4 regions of the Streptomyces sp. NBC_00271 genome follow, and region 1 is predicted to be linked to each of the others. Evidence: riboswitches for the same ligand, from Rfam matches in the RefSeq annotation. Region 1 holds a riboswitch; each other region holds the start of a gene.
The links. Region 1 has a riboswitch for cyclic di-AMP ahead of OG798_RS11175 (C40 family peptidase). Riboswitches for the same ligand answer to the same signal wherever they lie in the genome.

Region 1 (4,933 bases):
CGCGCCGCGACACGCTGGTTTCAGAGGGTGGCCTCGGGCCGGCGCCGGTTTCCGGTAGCGATCACTCGCCCTTGCTGGGCCCGTTCTCGGGCGTGCCGGTGCCGGTGCCTGTTCCAGTGTCGGTGCCCCGGTCCGTGCCGTCGTCGCGGGCCGCGCGCCGTGCCCGTACGGTGCCCGCGACCCGCTGGAACGTCCGCGTCAGCTGGTGCAGCGGATTGCCCTCCGGGCCGGCGGACGTCTCGTGCGCACCGGACGCCGTCGTCCGGAGGTCTCGGAGATCGGCCAGTGCCGCATGCGCGAGTTCGGTCGCCTCGCGGTACTGGTCGCGCGACTTCGTCATGGCGTCGAGTGCCTCGGCGTAGACAGCCACCAGCGCCCGCGCCTCCTCCAGCGTCAGCAGCTTCCAGTCCTCCCGGAGGCCGGTGAGGGCGTCCTCCGCCGCTTCCGGCAGCGGCCGGGGCAGCGCCGCGTACCGCACGACCTTCTCCAGGAGCTCCGTCGGCTCCGAGCCGTCGAGGAACACGCTGCGTACGGTGCAGTCCTGCTCGTCGTAGCCGGGCCGGGCGGGGGAACCGGGCAGAATCACGGCGCCGCCGCGCGGCACCCGTACGCCCAGGTCGTACAGCGCCCAGTTGACCGCCTGGAACTGCTCGGGCGCGGCGCGGTGTTCCACGACGCGGTGGCGCAGACCGGGCGGGAGCAGCCGGGCCAGCGGGAGGCGACCGCGTTCGTCGGTGGTCATCGCCTCGTGGATGACGACGTTGATGCTCCAGCTGTGCTGCGCGGCCTCCTTGAGCAGGCGGCGCAGTGTCTTGTCCTCCTGCGGCAGCGGGTTGATGTCCCGCAGCTGGAGCCCGGCCACGATGTCGTGGTCCCAGGGGACCTCGTGTCCCTCGGGCCAGAACATGGTCGCGGGAGAGGGCCACGCGAGGTTCCAGGGCCGCTCCGCCTCGGCCACCAGCGTCCAGCGGGTTGCTTCGGCGGCGTGTTCGCGTCCGTCCGTCGTGAGCCGTGCGCGAACCGTCACGGCGTCGTCGACCAGCCAGCGCGCCTCGAAGACACGCCCCTCGGAGTCCGAGGGGTTCTCTGCCTCCAGGAAGTCGTGGATGGTCTCGTCGGCCTTCAGCCTTCGCAGGTTCTCCCTGAGGATCTCCTGCGGGGCGGGCCCGATGTGGCGCCCGCCGGCCAGCCAGACGGTTTCCGGGGCGGTGGCGCGGGCGGTGGAGGGCTTGGGCATGAGTCACTTTGCGATGGGAGGCGGCGTGGCCTCCCAGTATGGTCAGCGCGGGTGGCGAGCCGGGCGGCGAGGCCCGCGTGGATCACGTACATCCCGTATTGCGGAGCTTTGGCCTTTCCGGTGCCTTATATGTGCTTTGAGGTGCTGGAGATGTCGCGGCGTCCGTCACGCCGGGCGCAGCGCGCCGTGGATCGCGTTCTGTCCGGCGAAGAAGAGGGACTCTTCGCGTATCGAGGCACCCGGGCTGGGGGCGTGGATCATCATGCCGTTGCCGGTGTAGAAGCCGACGTGGCTGACGTTGTCGTAGAAGAAGATCAGGTCGCCGAACTGGATGTCGGTCAGGGGAATCGCCGCACCGGCGGTCGCCTGCCCGTGCACGGTGCGCGGGAGTGCGACTCCGGCGGCCCTCCAGGCGGCCTGGACGAGGCTGGCGGAGTCGTACGAGTCCGGTCCGGTCGCGCCCCAGACGCACGGCTTGCCGATCTGCTCGCGGGCGAAGGCGAGGGCTTTGGCGGCCTTCCCGCCGTACGCCGACTCCACGGCGCCGACCGCTCCGACGGCCATGTTGACCGCGCCGGTGCCTACGGGCATACCCGCGGCCAGGGGCATCCCCATACCCATGGGCATGTCCGTGACCAGTGGCATTCCCGCGCCGAGGGACATGTCCGCGCCGAGCGGCATGCCCGTGGCCAGTGGCATCCCCGCACCGAGGGGCATGTCGGCACCGAGGGGCATCCCCACCCCCATGGACATGTCCGTGGCCAGGGGCATTCCCGCGCCGAGGGACATGTCCGCGCCGAACGGCATCCCCGTACCCATGGACACGTCCGCACCGAGAGGCATCCCGGTGCCCATGGACATGTCCGGGCCGAGTGCGGTCGACTGCTGTCGCTGCCACTCCTGCGCGGCCTGCTGGCGAGCCTGATCCTCCGGGGTGGGCCAGACACCCTCGGCCGGACGTGACTCGATCGCCGCGGGCCCGGGGTTCCACTGTGCGGCGTGCTTGGACACCAGCTCACGGGCCAGCGCCAGCTTCCGCTGGATCTTCTCCTTGGACGTCTTCAACGAGGACTGCGCCGGCCCGGCGGGCAACGCGGGCAGCAGGGCCGTGGCGGCCTCCTGCGCGGGTCGCGGCGCAGGCTCCGGCGCGGCCGGCAGCGCGGCGACGGCCCTGGCCGTCAACTCGGCCACGGGCCCGGCGGCCGCCTCGGCGGAGGGGCCCGCGGTCAACTCGAGAACGGGGCGGGCGGTCAACTCCCGCCCACGGTCGCCGAGTCCGTCCTCCGGCCGCTTCGCCGGGCCCGTGGGCCGTGCTTCGGCCGGGGGCTTCGGCATCCGGTCGGCCGGCAGCCTGGCCGGCGCGGACGGACCCAACTGCCTGCGCGCCGCGTCGAACCAGGTCTTGGTGATGTCGTCGAGGGCGGGGTCACGGCGCCTGCGCGCGGTTTCCGGCGCCGGGTTGACGCGGTTTCGGCTCCCCGTGGTCATCGCGCGGGTCCCGTTGACGAACCCCACGGCGTTCTCGGCCTGGTCGTAGAGGGAGCTGATCCGCTGCTGCACCTCCTCGCGGCTCGGACCGTCCGCGCCACTGAGGGCGGCCGTCGCGCGTGCGGAGTCGGGCATGCCAGGGAGGCTGTTGCCTCCAGGGCGCGGGGTTCGTTCCGGCGCCATGGGAGCCGTACTCCTTCCGTACTCCGCCTACCGGGCCGGCTGTCGGGTTCGGGCGGAAGATTCCGGAAGGCATGCCCTACGGCCCTTGCCCGGTGGGGCAGTTGGGCCGATTCACCCCAAGGTCGGTTGGGTCCTGGTTCCGGTGGCCACGGGGGCGCCGGATTCGGCGGAGGTCGCGCGACCCGGCGAGGTTCGCCGGAGGGAGTCGTGCGGCCTACAGCCAACTTAGCCAATTTGTGTGCCTGGTGTGAAGATTGGAGCGCGAACTGTCCGATATGTAATTGTGACCTTCGTCTACGTGTCCCGGCCGCGACCAGGATGTCGTACGACCGCCGTGCGCCCCATGGTCGCCGCGAGCGTGCGCAACCGGCGCCAGTCCAAAGGGGGTTGGGCCTCCGGCACGCCGGGCCGGTCCCTGGGGACGCGGACGCGCAGCGCTCCGGGTTCGACGCGGCAGTGGACCGGGGCGGGCAGGACCAGGGCCTCGCCGTCGATGCCGGCCTCGATCTCCGCACGGTCGGCGTCGATGACCACCTCACGGGTGGTCAGGACCGCGATTCCGTCCGGCGCGGGGTCCAGCACGAGCACGGCGGCCTCGGCCGCGCTGTCCACCGTGATGCCGAGGACACCGAGCAGCCCGGAGTCGAGCCGTTCGCGGCGGCCGAGACCGGCCGGATCGTTGGTGCGGTAGGGGTTGTTGCTCACCAGTACGGCCTGCGGGGCGTCGAGCGTCGTGTCGCCGGTGCGGGCGGTCAGTCGCGGCCCGCGCTGGCGGGTGAGCAGGTCGGGCAGGAGGTCCAGGATGGTGCCGATCTTGTCGTCGCGGTACGCGGGACTCTGCACGACCGCCGCGTACGCTCCGAAGGAGGCGTTGTTGACGAACGGGTGGCCGCCGGCGAAGCCGAGGTCCACGCGGAGTTCGACGCCGTCGGTGAGGGCGTCCAGGCAGGTCGCCGGGTTGTCGCGATCGAGGCCGAGATCCATGGCGAAGTGATTGCGGGTGCCGGCGCAGACCACCAGGAACGGCAGACCGTGTTCGGCGGCGACGGCCGCGACCAGCGCCTGGGTACCGTCACCGCCGGCGACGCCCAGCAGATCCGCGCCGTCCGCGACGGCGGCCCGGGCCAGCGCGGTGACGTCCTGGTGCTGGTCCGGGTCGAGGAGCACGACCTGCGCGCCGAGCCGCTCCGCCTTCTCCCGCAGTCCGAACTTCGCCACCTTGCCACCGCCGGAGTGCGGGTTCATGAGGAGGAAGGGTCGCCGCGGCGGTGGTGCCCTGCGTTCCTTCGGGCGCGGGGCGTGCGTCCGGTCGCTCCGCAGGGCGTACCGGCCGCTCCAGACGGCCACGGTCCACAGTGCCAGCGACACGGGGATGGCCCAGAGCAGGCGGGCCACGGCGAACAGGGTGATCACGGCGCCGGGGGCGACGGCCGCCAGCACGGCCGCCACCCAGCGGAGCGGGCCGCGCCGGGTCAGCGCCCACCACAGCGCCGCCGCCGTGACGGCCACGCCGAGGAGCGCGGCCAGGAGCAGCAGTACGCCGTCCACGCCTCCGTAACCGAGCGGCAGCAGCACCGCCAGCGCCGCCGCGACCAGCGCGGCCCTGGCCGCCCACCGTTTCCCGTGGCCGACCTGCGCGCTCGCGTCCACACCCATCGCTCCTCCACGGACGTCGTAGAAGTCCGGCCCTGGTGGGCCCGGCCGCACGGAGGCCTGGTTCGGCGGGTCGTTCGCTGCGTGCGGGGTCGGCCATCGACGACACAGTCGTATGCAACCGTCGGGTAAGGCCCCGCGCAACCGCCACGCTCCGCCAGGGCCCGCGCCGACCGGGGCCGGTCCGGGCGGCTCTCACCGAACCCTTGGTCCACCCCTCGGGGCCGGGACCGTCCCGGCTGATGCACGATGGGCGGCGGCGGGCCCCGGCAGGACGCCGGGGTGGGGCGGGGAGGGACAGTGGTGATGAGTGGGCAGCGCGGCCGTGTCCTGGTCGTGGACGACGACGCGGCGATCCGCCGCTCGCTGGAG
Region 2 (4,933 bases), 7.4 Mb from region 1:
GTCTGCGCGAGCCGGCTGACGACGAGTTCGTAGCGTCCGTCGCCGTCGAGGTCGCCGGGCCAGGCGTGTTGCACGGTGTATCCGTCGGCGGCGGCCAGCGGAACCTCGGCGTAACCCCGCACGAAGTCGAGCGCCGCCGAACTCGGTTTCCGCTCACGGCCGTTGACGACGGCACGCACGGTGTAGGTGCCGGTGCCCCGGGTGTCGTCCTGGTACGTGGTCGACCGGGTGACCGGCGCCTGGTTGAGCCGCCGTCCGCCCTTGTACACGTTGAACGCGATCGCGTCCCCGGTGGGGGTACCCCCTGTTCGAGCGGAGCCGAGAACTTGGGGGAGTGCGTACTCCGTGCCGAGTAACCGCCAGCTCAGGAAGGTGCCCTTGCCCGAGGGGACGGCGACCAGGCCGCGGTCCAGGTTCTCCACGATCCGGCGCGGCGGCGGATGCCGTTCGGTGGCGTGCGAGGGCGCGGCGACCAGACCGGCCAGCAGCGCGGCGGCGGTGACGACGCCGAGTCTTCGAGGTCTCACGATGGCGTGCTCCTTGCGGTGGCGACGACGGCCGCGGTGCCGCCGCCGAAGACATAGAAAGCGCTTACGGAGATCACTGTGGAGCCACTCTCGCACCGTGTCGAGACCTCGTTCGCCGGTGCCACAAGACCGCAATGTGCCGATCATGAAAGGACCACGCCGGGACGCGTGGAGAAAAGCCGAGGGCCGGACCCCGCGATCGCGGGGTCCGGCCCTCGAAGATGTGAGAGGCGCGGCGGACGTCAGCCGACGGCGACACCGTGCGAGCGAAGGTACGCGACCGGGTCCATGTCCGAGCCGTAGTTCGGGGTGGTGCGGATCTCGAAGTGCAGGTGCGGACCGGTGACGTTGCCGGTCGCGCCGGAGAGGCCGATCTGCTGGCCATTGGTCATGGTCTGGCCCGCCGAGACGGACAGGGCGGACAGGTGAGCGTACTGCGAGTACCGGCCGTCGGCGTGCTGGATGACGACCTGGTTGCCGTACGCGCCGCCCCAGCCGGCCGATACGACGGTACCGGCGGCAATGGCCTTGATGGTGGTGCCGGTCGGGACCACGAAGTCCACGCCGGTGTGGTAGCCGCTGGACCACATGCTGCCGGCGACCTTGTAGCCGGTGCCGATGGTGGCGCCCCCGACCGGCAGGGTGTAACCGGTGTGGGTGGCGGTGCCGGTGGCCCGGGTGGTGGCGGCCTGGGTCTTGGGCGCGTCCGCCGCGCCGGACGATCCGGCGGCCGACTGCGCCGACGATCGCGTGGACGTCTTGGCGGACGACTGCGTGGACGGCTTGGTCGACGGCTTGGTGTCGTCGGTCGACGCGGCCCTCACGCCGATCGTGAGCTTCAGGCCGGGGTGGATCATCGAGGGGTCGCTGCCGATGACCTGACGGTTGTCGGAGTAGAGCTTCTGCCAGCCGCCGCGGAGGTGCTGCCGCTCGGCGATCTTGGAGAGCCAGTCGCCGGCCTTCACCGAATAGGTCTTCGTCGAGGCCGTGGAGGTCGACGCGGTCTCTTCCGAAACCGTCGCGGTCCTTTCGGAAACCGTCGCGGTCTTTTCGGAAACCGTCGCGCCGGAAATCGTCGCGGTCTTTTCCGCAGTGGACGAAACCGCGGCCGTCGGCGTCACGGCATGGGCACCGGCGGCCCCCATCAGCGGCAGCGCGAGGGCGGCGCCACCGGTTCCGGCCACGGCGATCGAGCGGGAGAAACGCTGGGACTTGGGTCGGCGGTGCTTACCCTTCGCGGGCATGAAGAATTCCTCTCCGGCGCCTGCGAGGTGAGCTGTCGGGTGCGGGCTGGAGATGCCCGGCCACGCGGCTGCGCGGCTATACCCCTAGCCGTTCCGGAGACCGGAACAGGCGTGGTACCTGTGGGTCCCCCGCTCCTGCCGGTTACCGGTGGGTGTGCGGATACCGGGCGGCGGCAGGATTGGGCGTCCGTCCGGATTGAGGGCGAACGTAAGCGACATGGGGGCGCATCGCCAACCATGTCGCTTTTCTGTGCGCGTGCCATTCTTGATCCATGCCGGAATTCCGGTCACCCTCCGTGGACAATGATCTCCCCCGCCCCTCAATCCGCCCGGAAATTCGGGCGGATCGAGAAAGCGGGCCGGCAACGCATCGTCACGAATATGACGCTGCTCACGCACGTCACACCACGGTCTTTTATTCCAGGGCCAGTTGGAATTAAGGCATCAATAGGGACAGAACGCTCACATGCGACGCAGTCGGATAACTGCCGCATCGAAGTCCCCGCGCAGCCCCGTCCGCAACCCGTGATGCAACAGCACCGCACCTCGGTGCACTTCACCCGTTTCGCGGCATTCGTACGCGGCGCTCGGATCGAGCCCACGCAACCGGAGCGGGGCGACCGGCTCGCCGTGATGCTGCGCCTGGAGCAGGGCGAGGACGACGGTCTCGTCGCCGCGGACGTACTGCACGGCGCTCAGCCCGCCCTCCGGAGGCCGCAGCCGGTAGAGGTCGCCGCGCTGCACGACCGGCCGGATCTCCTTGTAGAGGTCCACCCACTCCCGCGCCTCGACGAGCTCCGCCTCGCTCCAGTCGGCCAGGTCACCGCCGACCCCCAGCACCCCGGCCATGGCGCTCACGAACCGGAAGCGCAGCGAGCTGATCCGACCGTTGAGCTGCGCGTTCGGACTGTCCGTGACCCAGGCGGCCATGATCCGGGCCGGGTGGATCTGGCTGAAGCCGTGCTGGATGGCGAGCCGGTCGAGCGGGTCGGTGTTGTCGGAGGTCCACACCTGGTCCGTGCGTGCCATGACGCCGAGGTCGATCCGGCCGCCACCGCCCGAGCAGGACTCGAAGGCTACCCCGGGATGCTCGGCCCGCAGCCGGTCCAGGAGCCCGTACAGGGCCTCCACGTGCTCGACCCACAGCTTCTGCGGGTACGGCTCACCGGGCCAACCGGCGTCCGTGAAGCAGCGGTTGAAGTCCCACTTCACATAGTCGATCGGGGCGCTCGAGAGCAGACCGTCGAGCTGCTCCCACAGGTACTCCTGGACATCCGGGCGGGCGAGATTGAGTACGAGCTGGTTGCGGAACTCCGTCCTGGTCCGCCCCGGCTGGAACTGCACCCAGTCGGGGTGCGCGCGGTACAGCTCACTGTCCGGATTGACCATCTCCGGCTCGACCCAGATCCCGAACTGCATGCCGAGCGCGTGCACGTCGTCGGCGAGCGGCTTCAGTCCCTGCGGGAAGCGCTCCGGGTTGGGGGTCCAGTCGCCGAGCCCGGCGCGGTCGCTCGTCCGCGCCCCGAACCAGCCGTCGTCGACGACGAACAGCTCGACGCCCATCTCCGCGGCCCGCCGGGCCAGCTCCCGCTGCCGCTCCTCGGAGATGTCGAAGTGGGTGGCCTCCCAGGAGTTGAAGAGCACCGGCCGGTCCTGGTCCGCGTCCGGGATCACGTACGCCCGCTGGTAGGTGTGCCACGTCCGGCTCGCCGCGCCGAAGCCGCCGTCGCTCCACAGCCCCGCGAAGACGGGGGTGGTGAACGACTCCCCCGGCTCCAGACGCAACAGTCCGGAGTCGTCGTATCCCGCGCCGCCGGAGATCTGCACGCGCGCGTCGGGGAGTTGGGCCACGCAGATCCGCCACGAGCCCGACCAGCCCAGCGCGCACCCGTAGACCTCGCCGCTCTCCTCGCTCGCCCCGCTGTCCAGCGCGACCCACGGCAGGTGCTGGTGCCCGGTGTGCCCGCGACGGCTGCCGATGACCTTCTCACCGTAGGTGAGGGGGGAGCGGGCGAGCCGGGACTCGGCCGCCCACCGCCCGTGCAGCTGGGAGAGGCGCCAACCGTCGCGCTCGGGCAGCGTCCAGGTCGCGGAGTCCGCGCGCAGCAGCTCCAGGGAAGGTCCTTCGTTGGCCAGGGTCACCCAGCGCTCGACGACGTCGCCGCGCATCCGGTAGTGCAGGGTGACGCCGAGCCCGCCGTCCGCGAAGCGCAGCCGCAGTTCGTCACTGTCGGCCTCGTACGACTCGAAACGCCATTCGGTGCCGCGCCGCTCCTGCGTCCGTACGGACAGCGCCGGACGTACGAAGCGGGGGCCGCCCTCGACGGGATACTCCTCGCGCCCGTCGAGCCGGGACTCGAAGGGCCGGTACGGCGGGCCGGGCAGGGCGGCCAGCGACTCGGCGTCGGCGAGGGTGATCCGTGGCCCCCAGTGGAGATGGAGCAGTTCGTCGAGGTCGGTCAGCCGCAGTGCGTAGCTGCTCGTGGGGCCCGAAAGAAGCCACGTACGACCATCTTCGCCGATTTCGATCATCAAACCCTCACAGATTCGAACATCCGCACTCAATCACCAACATCATCAACGGCGTCTCACCCGGGAGGCAACGGCTGTGGACAACTTCATTGCCTGAGGAACCCATGTCGTATCGTCGAAGGCGCGATTCCCGTCGGCGAGCGTCGCCGAGCAGCGCCGGCGGTCCAATGGGAGGAGCCCCCGTGACGCAGCAGGTCCCGTCGACCGAGCCGGAGCTGGCCGGAGTGCGCAACTTCCGAGACGTGGGCGGCCTGCCCACCGTGGACGGCCGCCGGGTGCGCTACGGACGGCTGTTCCGCAGCGGTCATCTCGCGCACGCCACGGAGGAGGACGCCGCGTTCCTCTCCTCCCTCGGGCTGCACACGATCTTCGACTTCCGCAATGCCGCGGACCAGAAGCTGGAGGGTCCGGACGTCGAGCTGCCGGGTGTACGGAACGTGAACCTTCCGCTCACCGACCCTGCCGACGGCAGCGAGTTCTGGAAGATGGTCCGCGACGGCGACATCGAAGAGCTGCGCGGGCACCTCGGCGACGGCAAGGGGGCGAACCGGATGATCGGTTCCTACCGCACGATCGTCAAGGAGCGCACGGCCGAGCACGCGCACGTGCTGCACGCCCTGGCCGAGGACA
Region 3 (4,933 bases), 230 kb from region 1:
CCACCAGCTTAGACCGGGCCCCCGGCACCCCCACAGAGCGGACGATCTCGTTCAGCTCCGCCGAAAACGACCGTGCGCACGATCGGGCGACCCTCTTCACCGGCGGCGCACGGGGATTTTCGCTGTCAGCCGAGCACCCTCCCCCCGCTCTGTACGTCCTGTACATTTTTTACAGAACCCTTCACAGGAGGCGCGTGCCATGAATGAACCGTCCGCCCGTCATGTCCTGCCCGAGTTCACCGAGCGGACGAGCATGGGGCACCGGACCCTGGATCCGTACTCGAAGCTGCTCGACGAGCGGATCGTGTTCCTCGGGACGCCGATCGACGACACCTCGGCGAACGACGTGATGGCGCAGTTCATGCACCTCGAATACCTGGCGCCGGACCAGGACATCGCGCTGTACATCAACTCCCCCGGCGGCTCGTTCAGCGCGATGACGGCGATCTACGACACGATGCAGTTCGTCAGTTGCGACGTGGAGACCACCTGCCTGGGGCAGGCCGCGTCGGCCGCCGCCGTACTGCTGGCCGGCGGCGCGCCGGGCAAGCGGTTCGCGCTGCCGGGTGCCCGGGTGCTGATCCACCAGCCGTCACTTCCCGAGCCGGTGCAGGGACAGGCGAGCGATCTGGCCCTCCAGGCCGAGGAGTTGATGCGCACTCGGAGGCTGCTGGAGGACATGCTCGTACGGCACACGGGGCAGAGTCCTGAACAGGTCGCCGCCGACATCGAGCGGGACAAGATCCTGGACGCCCAGGCCGCGTTGGCGTACGGACTGGTGGACGGGATCATCCCCAGCCGCAAGACCTCGCGCACCGCGCCCGGTGCGAAGAACGCCACACCCGACGCGAGGTGATCCGCCGATGGTGCCCGAACTGCCCCCGCTGCCCGCGCTGACACGAGCCGAGGCCGAGCTGATCGACCGTTACCTCGACGTGGTCGACCTGCTGGGCCGTATCAACCCGGCCAGGCCCGGAGACACCTATCGCGGGCTGCGTGCCGCCCAGGCGCTGGTCGCCAAGGCCACCGAGCTGCGGGACGCCCTCGCGCTGATGCACCAGCGCGGCGAGAGCGAGGTGCACGCGCCGACGCTGGCGCAGGCTCTGCGCGTCCTCGACGGTGAGCGGCGGGCGGCCCGCGTCACGCTGCCGCCCGAAGCCGACAATTGACACATCCCCACCCGGGTCGCCGTGCGCGCCGCGTCGGCGAGGCGTCCGGCCCGGGGTTCAAACGGACCAGATGGCGTACCCCCTGATGGAGTAATCACACACCCCTTCGGGGAACCGAAAAAGTTGCACAACGCGCGTACCCCGGAGGCGGAATGAGATGCTCCGGTGCTGGTGGGCGCGTCGCCGGTGTCCCCAACATCGCCCGAACAGGGGGTCGTCCACCCGAACGGGTGAGTGGTGAGTAACCCCACAAATCGCCGGTTCCGCTCGGATTTTGTGACTGCTATGCGTGAAGATCCCTTCCGACGACAAGCCCCCGCCACAGCGGCGGGGCGGTCCGGGCGGACGCCGAGTCCTGCCGCTGCCCGGATGACCGGTCGACAGAAGTGCATCGGCAGGAGTGGAGGACCCAGCAAGACGGGTCGCCGGAGAGATCCGGGCGGTCCTTGGGGTGAAGCCGCGCAAGCGGCCGGGCTACTTCGCCAGCCCGAATCCGACAGGTCATCCTTCACAGGCGGCTGACGAAGGGTTGCGCATGACTGCGCTCAATCGTGTCCCGTCGCTGTGGACCCGGGCCGGTACGGCCTCGGCGCTCACCATCGCCGCCGTGGGCGGCAGCCTCGTGGTTCCTGGCGTCGCATCCGACGCCGAAGCGGCCACGTTGGCGACGAAGGCACTTCAGGTCGCGGCTTCCAAGAAGGGCTCCCCGTACCAGTACGGTGCCGCCGGGCCACGCCGCTTCGACTGCTCCGGGCTCACGCTCTACTCGTACAAGAAGGCGGGCAAGACGCTGCCTCGTACGGCCGCGGCGCAGTACAACAAGACGCACCACATCTCCGCGTCCCACCGCAAGGCCGGAGACCTGGTGTTCTTCCACTCGGGCCGGAACGTGTACCACGTCGGCATCTACGCCGGGAAGGGCAAGATCTGGCACTCCCCGAAGACAGGGGAGGTCGTGAAGCTGCAGAAGATCTGGACGAAGAGCGTCTGGTACGGCCGGGTCAGCTGACCTGCCCGAGGGGGTGCCGCCGGCCGGCACCCCCTCGGGGTTCCCCCCGGGCGTGAAAAGCGGACGAACCGGTTACTCGTTCAGCATGGCTGAGCGACCTTCCCCCGATGAACGGAACGAGACGCCCCTCGAGCGCGCCGATCGAAACTTCGGCGAGCTGCTCCAGGAACTGCGCGTCACGCAGACCGGTGTGCAGATCCTCTTCGCGTTCCTGCTGACACTGGCGTTCACCCCACGCTTCCCGTCCCTCGACACGGTGCAGCGCGCCACGTACGTCACCACCCTCCTGCTGGCCGTGGCGGCCGCCGCGCTCTTCACGGCGCCGGCCGCGCTGCACAGGTCGCTGTTCCAGCAGGGCGCGAAGCCGACCATCGTGCGGGTCTCCTCCGTCCTGTCCACGGTGGGAATGGGCGTGCTGATGCTTGCGCTGACGGGATCGGTGCTGCTCGTCGTGGACGTCGCGCTGGGACGCGCCGCCGGGATCGCCTCGGGCGCGGGCACCCTGCTTGTCTGTGTGGCGCTGTGGGGCCTCCTGCCCGGCCTGGTGCACCGTGCCGTCGTCAGCGCGGGGACGGCTCCGAAAGAAGCACCCGACCGAGAACCGTGAGCGCGCTCATCGCCCGGTTGCCCTCGGGCACGAACCGTGGCAGCAGGCTGAGGAAGGTGATCGGCGCCTTCGGGTCGAGCGCGTGGGTGTTGGACCCCTGCCGCAGCGGGCGGTTGGTCCCGCCTGCGGCTCCGGTGGGGCCGCTGTTGCTGGACCGGGAGATCCGCGCCGTACGATCTCCGTCGTCCACCGGACCGGGGACGTCTCGGCACCGGCGGCCGAGGCCTTCCGGGCCCCGCTGCGAGGCGCCTCGCAGCGCAGCACGACAACTGAGCCGCTCCTCAGGGCTCTTGTGGGCCGCCGGCCGTCACCGGCTGGGCCGGCACCGTCCAGGGCAGCTCGATGGCGACCGTCTTGCCGCCCTCACGGGTGGGCCGGACGACGAGTCTGCCGCCGCATTCGGCGGTCAGCCAGCGGATGATCACCATGCCCCGTCCATTGTCCTGCTGGACGGCGGCAGGCAGACGTTTGGGAAAGCGCGGATGGCTGTCGGTGACGCCGATCCTGAGGTGTTCGTCTCGGTCGAGCCGGACGTCCACCGTGAAGGTGGGCGACTGCCCGAACGTATGTTGGACGGCGTTGGTGGCTAGTTCTGACACGATCAGGCGTACGGTGTCCGCGACTTCGGCGTCGCACGGCAGGCCCCATTCGGCCAGCACATCGGCGACGAAATTCCGGGCCGCGGAGACCGAGGCGGGATCGCTCGGCAGAGTGACGGATGCTTCCTGGTGATCTGCCATGGCGACGTCGTCCCTTTCCCACGGGACCGGAGTCCGACACGGAGCGGATGGTTCGAGTACGGTCCCGGACTGGTGCTTCGCGCCAGACTGCCATCACTGGGCCGGTCACGGGTGCGATCCACCGAGATATGCATATATCTGTCGCTCGATGCGGTGAACTCCACGACGACGGAGCGTATTTGGGCGGCTCGGAAGGAGTAAGGAGTACGGCCATGCAGCACGGTCCCGCGGTGCGCCGCCGCAAGCTCGGTGCCGAACTGCGCGCGCTGCGCGCCGTCGCCGGTCTCACCAGTGGTGAGGCGGCCCGTCTCGTCGGCTGGCACCAGTCGAAGGTGAGCCGGATCGAGACCGGTATCAGTGGGGTGAAACCGGCCGACGTGGAGCGCCTGTTGGACGCCTACGCCGTCACGGAGCCCGAGTTACGGGAACTCCTGGTCGGCCTCGCGGGCTCCGAGGGCAACGGCCGCCATCACTGGTGGCACGCCTACCGCGGGGTCCTGCCACCCACGTACCGCGACTTCATCAGTCTTGAGTCCCAGGCCAGCGGCATGCGCACGCTGGAGACCACGGTGGTACCCGGACTGCTCCAGACGCCCGAGTACGCACGGGAGGTGACCCGGGTCGCCGTCGGCGGCCTGGAGGACGGCAAGCTCGACGCGCTCGTCGAGGTGCGCCTCGCCCGGCAGGACGTCCTGCGTTCGAATCCGCCGCTGGAACTGACCGCGGTCCTCGACGAGGCCGTGTTAAGACGCGAGGTCGGCGGACCGAAGGTGATGGCTCGGCAACTGGACCGTCTGCGGGAGGCCGCCACCCTGCCTCAAGTGCGCCTTCAGGTCCTGCCGTTCGCCGCGGGAGCCCATATCGGCGTCACCGGGCCTTTCGTTATCTTCTCATTTCCGAACACAACTGATCTGGATGTGGTTGTTCTCGACCACTTGACGAGTAGCCTCTACCTCGAACGGAAAGAAGACCTTCAGGCCTACACCGAGGCCTTCAACGCCCTTCAGTTCCACGCCCTTTCGCCCGAGGACTCGTTGGACTACATCGCCGGGATAGGTGACGGCGCGTAAGGAGGCACCCCCCATGACTGCACTGCCTCGGTACGTAAGTTCCAGTACTTCACTCCGCGACGTGCGATGGCTGCGCAGCAGCCGCAGTACGGGAATGAACAACTGCGTCGAGACGGCCCGACCCGGCCCAGGACCCTGGGCCGGACTGGTCGCTGTGCGCGATTCCAAGAACAAGGCGGGCCCCGCCCTGCTCTTCACTCCCGCCAGTTGGGAGGGCTTTGTCGCCGGGCTGAACTGATCACGCCGACGGCGTGCTCGATCTGCGCGTCGGTGAGGTCCGCGCGGGCGGTCAGCCGCAGCCGTGAGATGCCGTCCGGCACGGACGGGGGGCGGAAGCA
Region 4 (4,933 bases), 3.4 Mb from region 1:
CTCGCGAAGATCGATCCCGCGGATCCGCGGCTGCGCTCCGCCACCGTGTACAGCAGCCTGGAGCCGTGTGCGCGGCGGGCGTCCCGGCCCGCGCCCTGTGCGCGGCTGATCCTCGACGCGGGGGTACGGCGGGTGGTCACCGCGTGGCGCGAGCCCGACACGTTCGTGACGGAGGCCGACGGGAACGGTCTGCTCGTGGCCGCGGGGGCGGACGTCGTCGTACTGCCGGAGTTCGAGGAGCGGGCCGTGGCGCCCAATCGTCACCTTCTCGCGGCCGGCTAGGGGCGGCCCCGCGGTCGTCCGCGAAAAGCCTGGTGAATCGGGCCCCGCGGATGGCGTACACTAATTTCAACGACGCGGGGTGGAGCAGCTCGGTAGCTCGCTGGGCTCATAACCCAGAGGTCGCAGGTTCAAATCCTGTCCCCGCTACTGAAGGCCAAGGGCCGGAACTCGGAAACGAGTTCCGGCCCTTGGTTTTTTCCCGTTCACCGTCCCGGTTTTCTTGCCGCCGGATTTCCCGATTGCCGTCCCGCCCCGATTTTCCCTGCCGACCCGACTTTCTGTAGTCTTCCGCTCACTATGAGTTGTCATCGGTGGCTGGTCCGGCGCGCGCCGGCGCTCGCGCTGCTGCTCGCCGTGTGCGCGCTGTTCCTCGGGGCCTGTCACGGCGGTCATGACTTCGTGCCGGACGGCGGGACCGTTGTCGCCCCGGCCGGGCACCACCACGGGCGCGGCGGAGCGGGCGGCGTCCGGTGGTCGGCCTCGGACTGACGTGTCCCCCGGTCGGCCCCTCACCGCTCGCCCCCCGCCCCCGTCCCGGGAAGCCTGGACGGGTGGGGCAGCAGCAAGGAGGCGCGCGGTGGGCCGAGGAGCCGTACGGCGAGCCGGGCGAGGAGTCGTGTGACGAGCCGTACGACCGGTCCGGTGGGCGGTTGCCCGAGGACCCCGTGCCCGATCCCGGACTCGGGGACGAGTCGGAGCCCCGCCCGGCCGACGCGGACCGGTGCCGGATCTCCTGCGCGCGCAGCCTCGTCCGGGTGCTGCCCGCGCTGCTCATCCTGGTCGGCGCGTTCTACGACTACTTCACCCCGATGGCCTTCACCGCGGGCCCCCTCTTCACGGCCGCGCCGCTCGTGGCCGCCCCGCTCTTCTCGCTGCGCGGCACCGTGCTCACCGGCGTCGCGGCGCTCGTCGCGGTGCTCACGACCCACATCCGGCTCGGCATCGTCTTCAAGGTGGACGCGCTCACGGAGGTCGCCACCGTGGCGACCGTCGGCGTGCTGGCCGTGCTCATCAACATCCTCGTCCGCCGCACCGACGAACGACTCGCCTCGGCCCACCAGATCGCCGAGGCGGTCCAGCGTGCCGTCCTGCCGGAACCCGACCAGCGGATCGGCGGCCTCGACGTCGCGGCGCGCTACGAGGCCGCGCAGGCGGGCGCGTTCATCGGCGGCGACCTGTACGCGGTGCAGGACTCCCCGCACGGCGTACGGCTGGCGGTGGGCGACGTACGAGGGAAGGGCATGGACGCGGTGGCCGCCGTCGCGGTGCTCATCGGGGCGTTCCGGGAGGCGGCCGAGCAGGAGGCCACGCCGGAGGCGGTCGCGCAGCGGCTGGAGCGGGCGCTGGCCCGCGAGGGCACCCGGCGCGGGGGCGTCGACGCCTTCGAGGGGTTCACCACCGCCGTCCTCGCGGAGATCACGCACGAGGGCGGCCTCGTAAGGATCGTCAACCGAGGCCACCCGCCACCGCTGCTCCTGCACGCGGACGGAACACTGGTCACGCTCGCCGCCGCGAACCCCGCACTGCCGCTCGGCATGGGCGAGTTGGGCAGCTGGCCGGACCGTGCCGAGGAGACGGAGTTCCCGCACGGGGCCACGCTCCTCTTCCACACGGACGGACTGTCCGAGGCCCGCGACGCGCAGGGGCGCTTCTACGATCCGGCCGCGCGCCTGGCCGGACGGACCTTCCCCGGCCCCGACGCCCTGCTGGCCACGCTCGTGGAGGAGGTCCGGCGGCACACGGGTGGCGCCCTGACGGACGACATGGCCCTGCTCGCCGTACGGCGGCCGTAGCCACGGAAGGGGCTTTCTTGATCGATGTCACGAGGGGTGATCGGTCGATGCCCCTCCGCATAACGACTGACGCACCGTCAAATAACCGCCAAGTAGGGAAGCGCGGCCAACTCGCCCGAATTCCGCCGGTCGTGGGCGGTAAGTCCTGGCCGAAAGTCGTTAATGATCAGTACGAACAGCTTGGAATCCGGTACCCGCGTCTATTAACGTTCGATAACGCAGCGCGGTCGTCCCAGCCGTCACAAGAGTCGGCTCCGTGCGCACGCGCCGAATCCCGCGAGGGAACCGGGGAACCACCAACTTGGGGTGAATCGAGCGTCTTTCACGGTGGAGACACCGTGGGTTGACGCGCGTAGGAGACCTTCCTGCTCCGAACCCGTCAGCTAACCCGGTAGGCGAGAAGGAAGGAAAGGAGCACGCCCACGTGGCGTCCAACCGGCCCGCCCAGCCCACTTCGTTCCCGCCGAACGACACCCAGACTTTTGGCTACGCCTACGGCAAGGACGAGGGCCCCTGGGAGGAGTGGAACCCCACCGAGGATTCCATCCGTCCCCTCCGCGGCCGGCACCGCGTCTCCAAGCAGCGCGGCGGGGGACTCGCCCGCAGCTCCACGGTCCTCGGTGTCGGCGTCATCGCCGCCGTCGGCGCGGGCGGCATGGCCACCGCGGCGCCCGGCAAGCCGCCGGTCTCCATCTCGCTGCCCGACCTCTCCTCGGTCACCGAATCGGCCAAGGCACTGATATCCGACGGCGGTCCCAGCACGCCGAAGGGCTCCGCCACCCCGCTCACCAGCGCCGGTGTGACCAGCGCCGACGCCGCGCAGGGCAACACGGACGCGGGCGAGGCGCTGCGCGCCCGCATCATCCAGCAGGCCGAGTCGCAGCAGGACCAGATCGACAAGGCGGCCCAGGACGCCGCCGAGGCCGCCGCCGCGAAGAAGGCGGTCGCGCTGGCCGCCCAGCAGAAGGACGACGCCGAGGCCAAGGTCGCCGCCGCGAAGAAGAAGGCGGACGAGGACGCCAAGCAGAAGGCCGAGGCCGCGCGCCTCGCCGAGCTCGCCAAGAGCTACTCGCTGCCGACCTCCTCGTACACCCTGACCTCCCGCTTCGGTGACGCCGGTTCCATGTGGTCCTCCGGCTATCACACCGGCCTCGACTTCGCGGCCCCCACCGGCACGCTGATCAAGGCCGTCCACAGCGGCACGATCACGGAGGCGGGCTGGGCCGGCTCGTACGGCTACCGCACCATCCTCACCCTCGACGACGGCACGGAGCTGTGGTTCTGCCACCAGTCGTCCATCAGCGTCAGCGTGGGGCAGAAGGTGGCCACCGGCGACGTCATCGGGCGCGTGGGCGCGACCGGCAACGTGACCGGGCCGCATCTGCACCTGGAGGTTCACCCGGGCGGCGGCAGCGCGATCGACCCGATGGCGTGGCTGCAGAGCAAGGGCATCAACCCCTGATCGTTCCCAGGGGCCGTGTGCGGAATACGGCAATCCGGTACGCCTGTTGAAATAAGGCATGACTTCCCTTCGCAAGCTCGGCTCCTCCGACCTCGAGGTCTTCCCGCTCTCCCTCGGCGGCAACGTCTTCGGCTGGACCGCCGACGAGGCGCAGTCCTTCGCCGTGCTCGACGCCTACACGGCCGGGGGCGGCAACTTCGTCGACACCGCCGACGGCTACTCCGCGTGGGTCCCCGGCCACAAGGGCGGTGAGTCGGAGACGGTCATCGGCAAGTGGTTCGCCGCGCGCGGCAACCGCTCCGATGTCGTCCTCGCCACCAAGGTCAGTACCCACCCCGAGTACAAGGGCCTGTCCCCGGCGAACATCAGGGCCGCCGCCGACGCCTCGCTGCGCCGCCTCGGAACGGACTACATCGACCTCTACTACACCCACTTCGACGACACCTCGGTGCCGGTCGAGGAGATCATCGGCGCGCTGGACGAACTGGTCCGGGCCGGCAAGGTCCGGGAGATCGCCGCCTCCAACATCTCCGCCGAGCGGCTCGCGGAGTCCGTGGAGTTCTCCGACCGCGAGGGTCTCGCGCGCTACGTCGCCCTCCAGCCGCACTACAACCTCGTCTCGCGCGACACCTACGAGGGCCCGCTCCAGGAGGTCGCCTCCCGGACCGGCCTGGCCGCCGTCCCCTACTTCGCGCTCGCGTCCGGCTTCCTCACCGGCAAGTACCGCCCGGGTACGACGGTCGAGTCCGCGCGGGCCGCGGGCGCGGGCAAGCACCTCGACACCGAGCGCGGCATCCGCGTCCTGGCCGCCCTCGACGAGGTCGCCGTGGCCCATGACGCCGAGGTCGCCACGGTCGCCCTCGCCTGGCTCGCCGCCCGGCCGACGGTCGCGGCGCCCATCGCCTCCGCACGGACGGTCGAGCAGCTGCCGGCCCTGCTGGCGGTCGCCGACCTGACCCTGACGGACGCGGAGGTGGCCAGGCTGACGGAAGCGTCCGCCTGAGAGCTAAGACTGGTAGGGGTTGTACGCGGGGTACGGCGTCGCCGGGGCGGGATACGGGGTCGTCGCGCCGGCGGGGTACGGGGGCGCGCCGGCGGGGTTCGCCTGGCCGGGCACCGGCGCGTAGCCGTACCCGGGCCACGGCGGCGGTAGCTGCGGCGGCACCGGTACGGCCGGGGCCGACGTGTGGGCCGCGTACGCGAGGGAGGGGCGGGCGATCTCCCGGCGGCGCCACAGCTCGTGCAGCAACTCCCGCTCCCGTACGACGAAGTCGGCGTTGGCGCGGCCACTGCGCCCCCGGTGCCGCAGAAACGCCAGCGAGGTCGCGTACGCCTCGTACTGGGCGACCGAGCGCGCCGCCGCCCTGCCGAAGTGGTGGGCGGCGTACTCGCGGGC

Region 2: it holds a riboswitch for cyclic di-AMP, as region 1 does, so the genes downstream of both, OG798_RS44425 (M23 family metallopeptidase) here and OG798_RS11175 (C40 family peptidase) in region 1, are expected to answer to the same signal.
Region 3: it holds a riboswitch for cyclic di-AMP, as region 1 does, so the genes downstream of both, OG798_RS12190 (C40 family peptidase) here and OG798_RS11175 (C40 family peptidase) in region 1, are expected to answer to the same signal.
Region 4: it holds a riboswitch for cyclic di-AMP, as region 1 does, so the genes downstream of both, OG798_RS26465 (M23 family metallopeptidase) here and OG798_RS11175 (C40 family peptidase) in region 1, are expected to answer to the same signal.

Annotation. Positions count from the first base shown of each region.
Region 1 covers NZ_CP108070.1:2,356,550-2,361,482, reverse strand. Annotated here, with positions in the region: gene OG798_RS11180 (hypothetical protein) at 62-1,237, opposite strand; gene OG798_RS11175 (C40 family peptidase) at 1,403-2,860, opposite strand; cyclic di-AMP (ydaO/yuaA leader) riboswitch at 2,917-3,087, opposite strand; gene OG798_RS11170 (diacylglycerol/lipid kinase family protein) at 3,203-4,564, opposite strand; gene OG798_RS11165 (response regulator transcription factor) at 4,868-4,933, shown strand, end outside.
Region 2 covers NZ_CP108070.1:9,763,362-9,768,294, reverse strand. Annotated here, with positions in the region: gene OG798_RS44430 (rhamnogalacturonan lyase family protein) at 1-527, opposite strand, end outside; gene OG798_RS44425 (M23 family metallopeptidase) at 770-1,771, opposite strand; cyclic di-AMP (ydaO/yuaA leader) riboswitch at 1,774-1,932, opposite strand; gene OG798_RS44420 (alpha-galactosidase) at 2,234-4,303, opposite strand; gene OG798_RS44415 (tyrosine-protein phosphatase) at 4,486-4,933, shown strand, end outside.
Region 3 covers NZ_CP108070.1:2,581,838-2,586,770, forward strand. Annotated here, with positions in the region: gene OG798_RS12180 (ATP-dependent Clp protease proteolytic subunit) at 200-856, shown strand; gene OG798_RS12185 (hypothetical protein) at 864-1,169, shown strand; cyclic di-AMP (ydaO/yuaA leader) riboswitch at 1,547-1,701, shown strand; gene OG798_RS12190 (C40 family peptidase) at 1,705-2,178, shown strand; gene OG798_RS12195 (DUF6328 family protein) at 2,264-2,785, shown strand; gene OG798_RS12200 (ATP-binding protein) at 3,067-3,525, opposite strand; gene OG798_RS12205 (helix-turn-helix domain-containing protein) at 3,738-4,595, shown strand; gene OG798_RS12210 (DUF397 domain-containing protein) at 4,609-4,833, shown strand; gene OG798_RS12215 (8-amino-7-oxononanoate synthase) at 4,790-4,933, opposite strand, start outside.
Region 4 covers NZ_CP108070.1:5,801,191-5,806,123, reverse strand. Annotated here, with positions in the region: gene OG798_RS26485 (dihydrofolate reductase family protein) at 1-282, shown strand, start outside; tRNA gene OG798_RS26480 (tRNA-Met) at 356-429, shown strand; gene OG798_RS26475 (hypothetical protein) at 580-771, shown strand; gene OG798_RS26470 (PP2C family protein-serine/threonine phosphatase) at 948-2,075, shown strand; cyclic di-AMP (ydaO/yuaA leader) riboswitch at 2,331-2,488, shown strand; gene OG798_RS26465 (M23 family metallopeptidase) at 2,500-3,537, shown strand; gene OG798_RS26460 (aldo/keto reductase) at 3,596-4,540, shown strand; gene OG798_RS26455 (PrsW family intramembrane metalloprotease) at 4,544-4,933, opposite strand, start outside.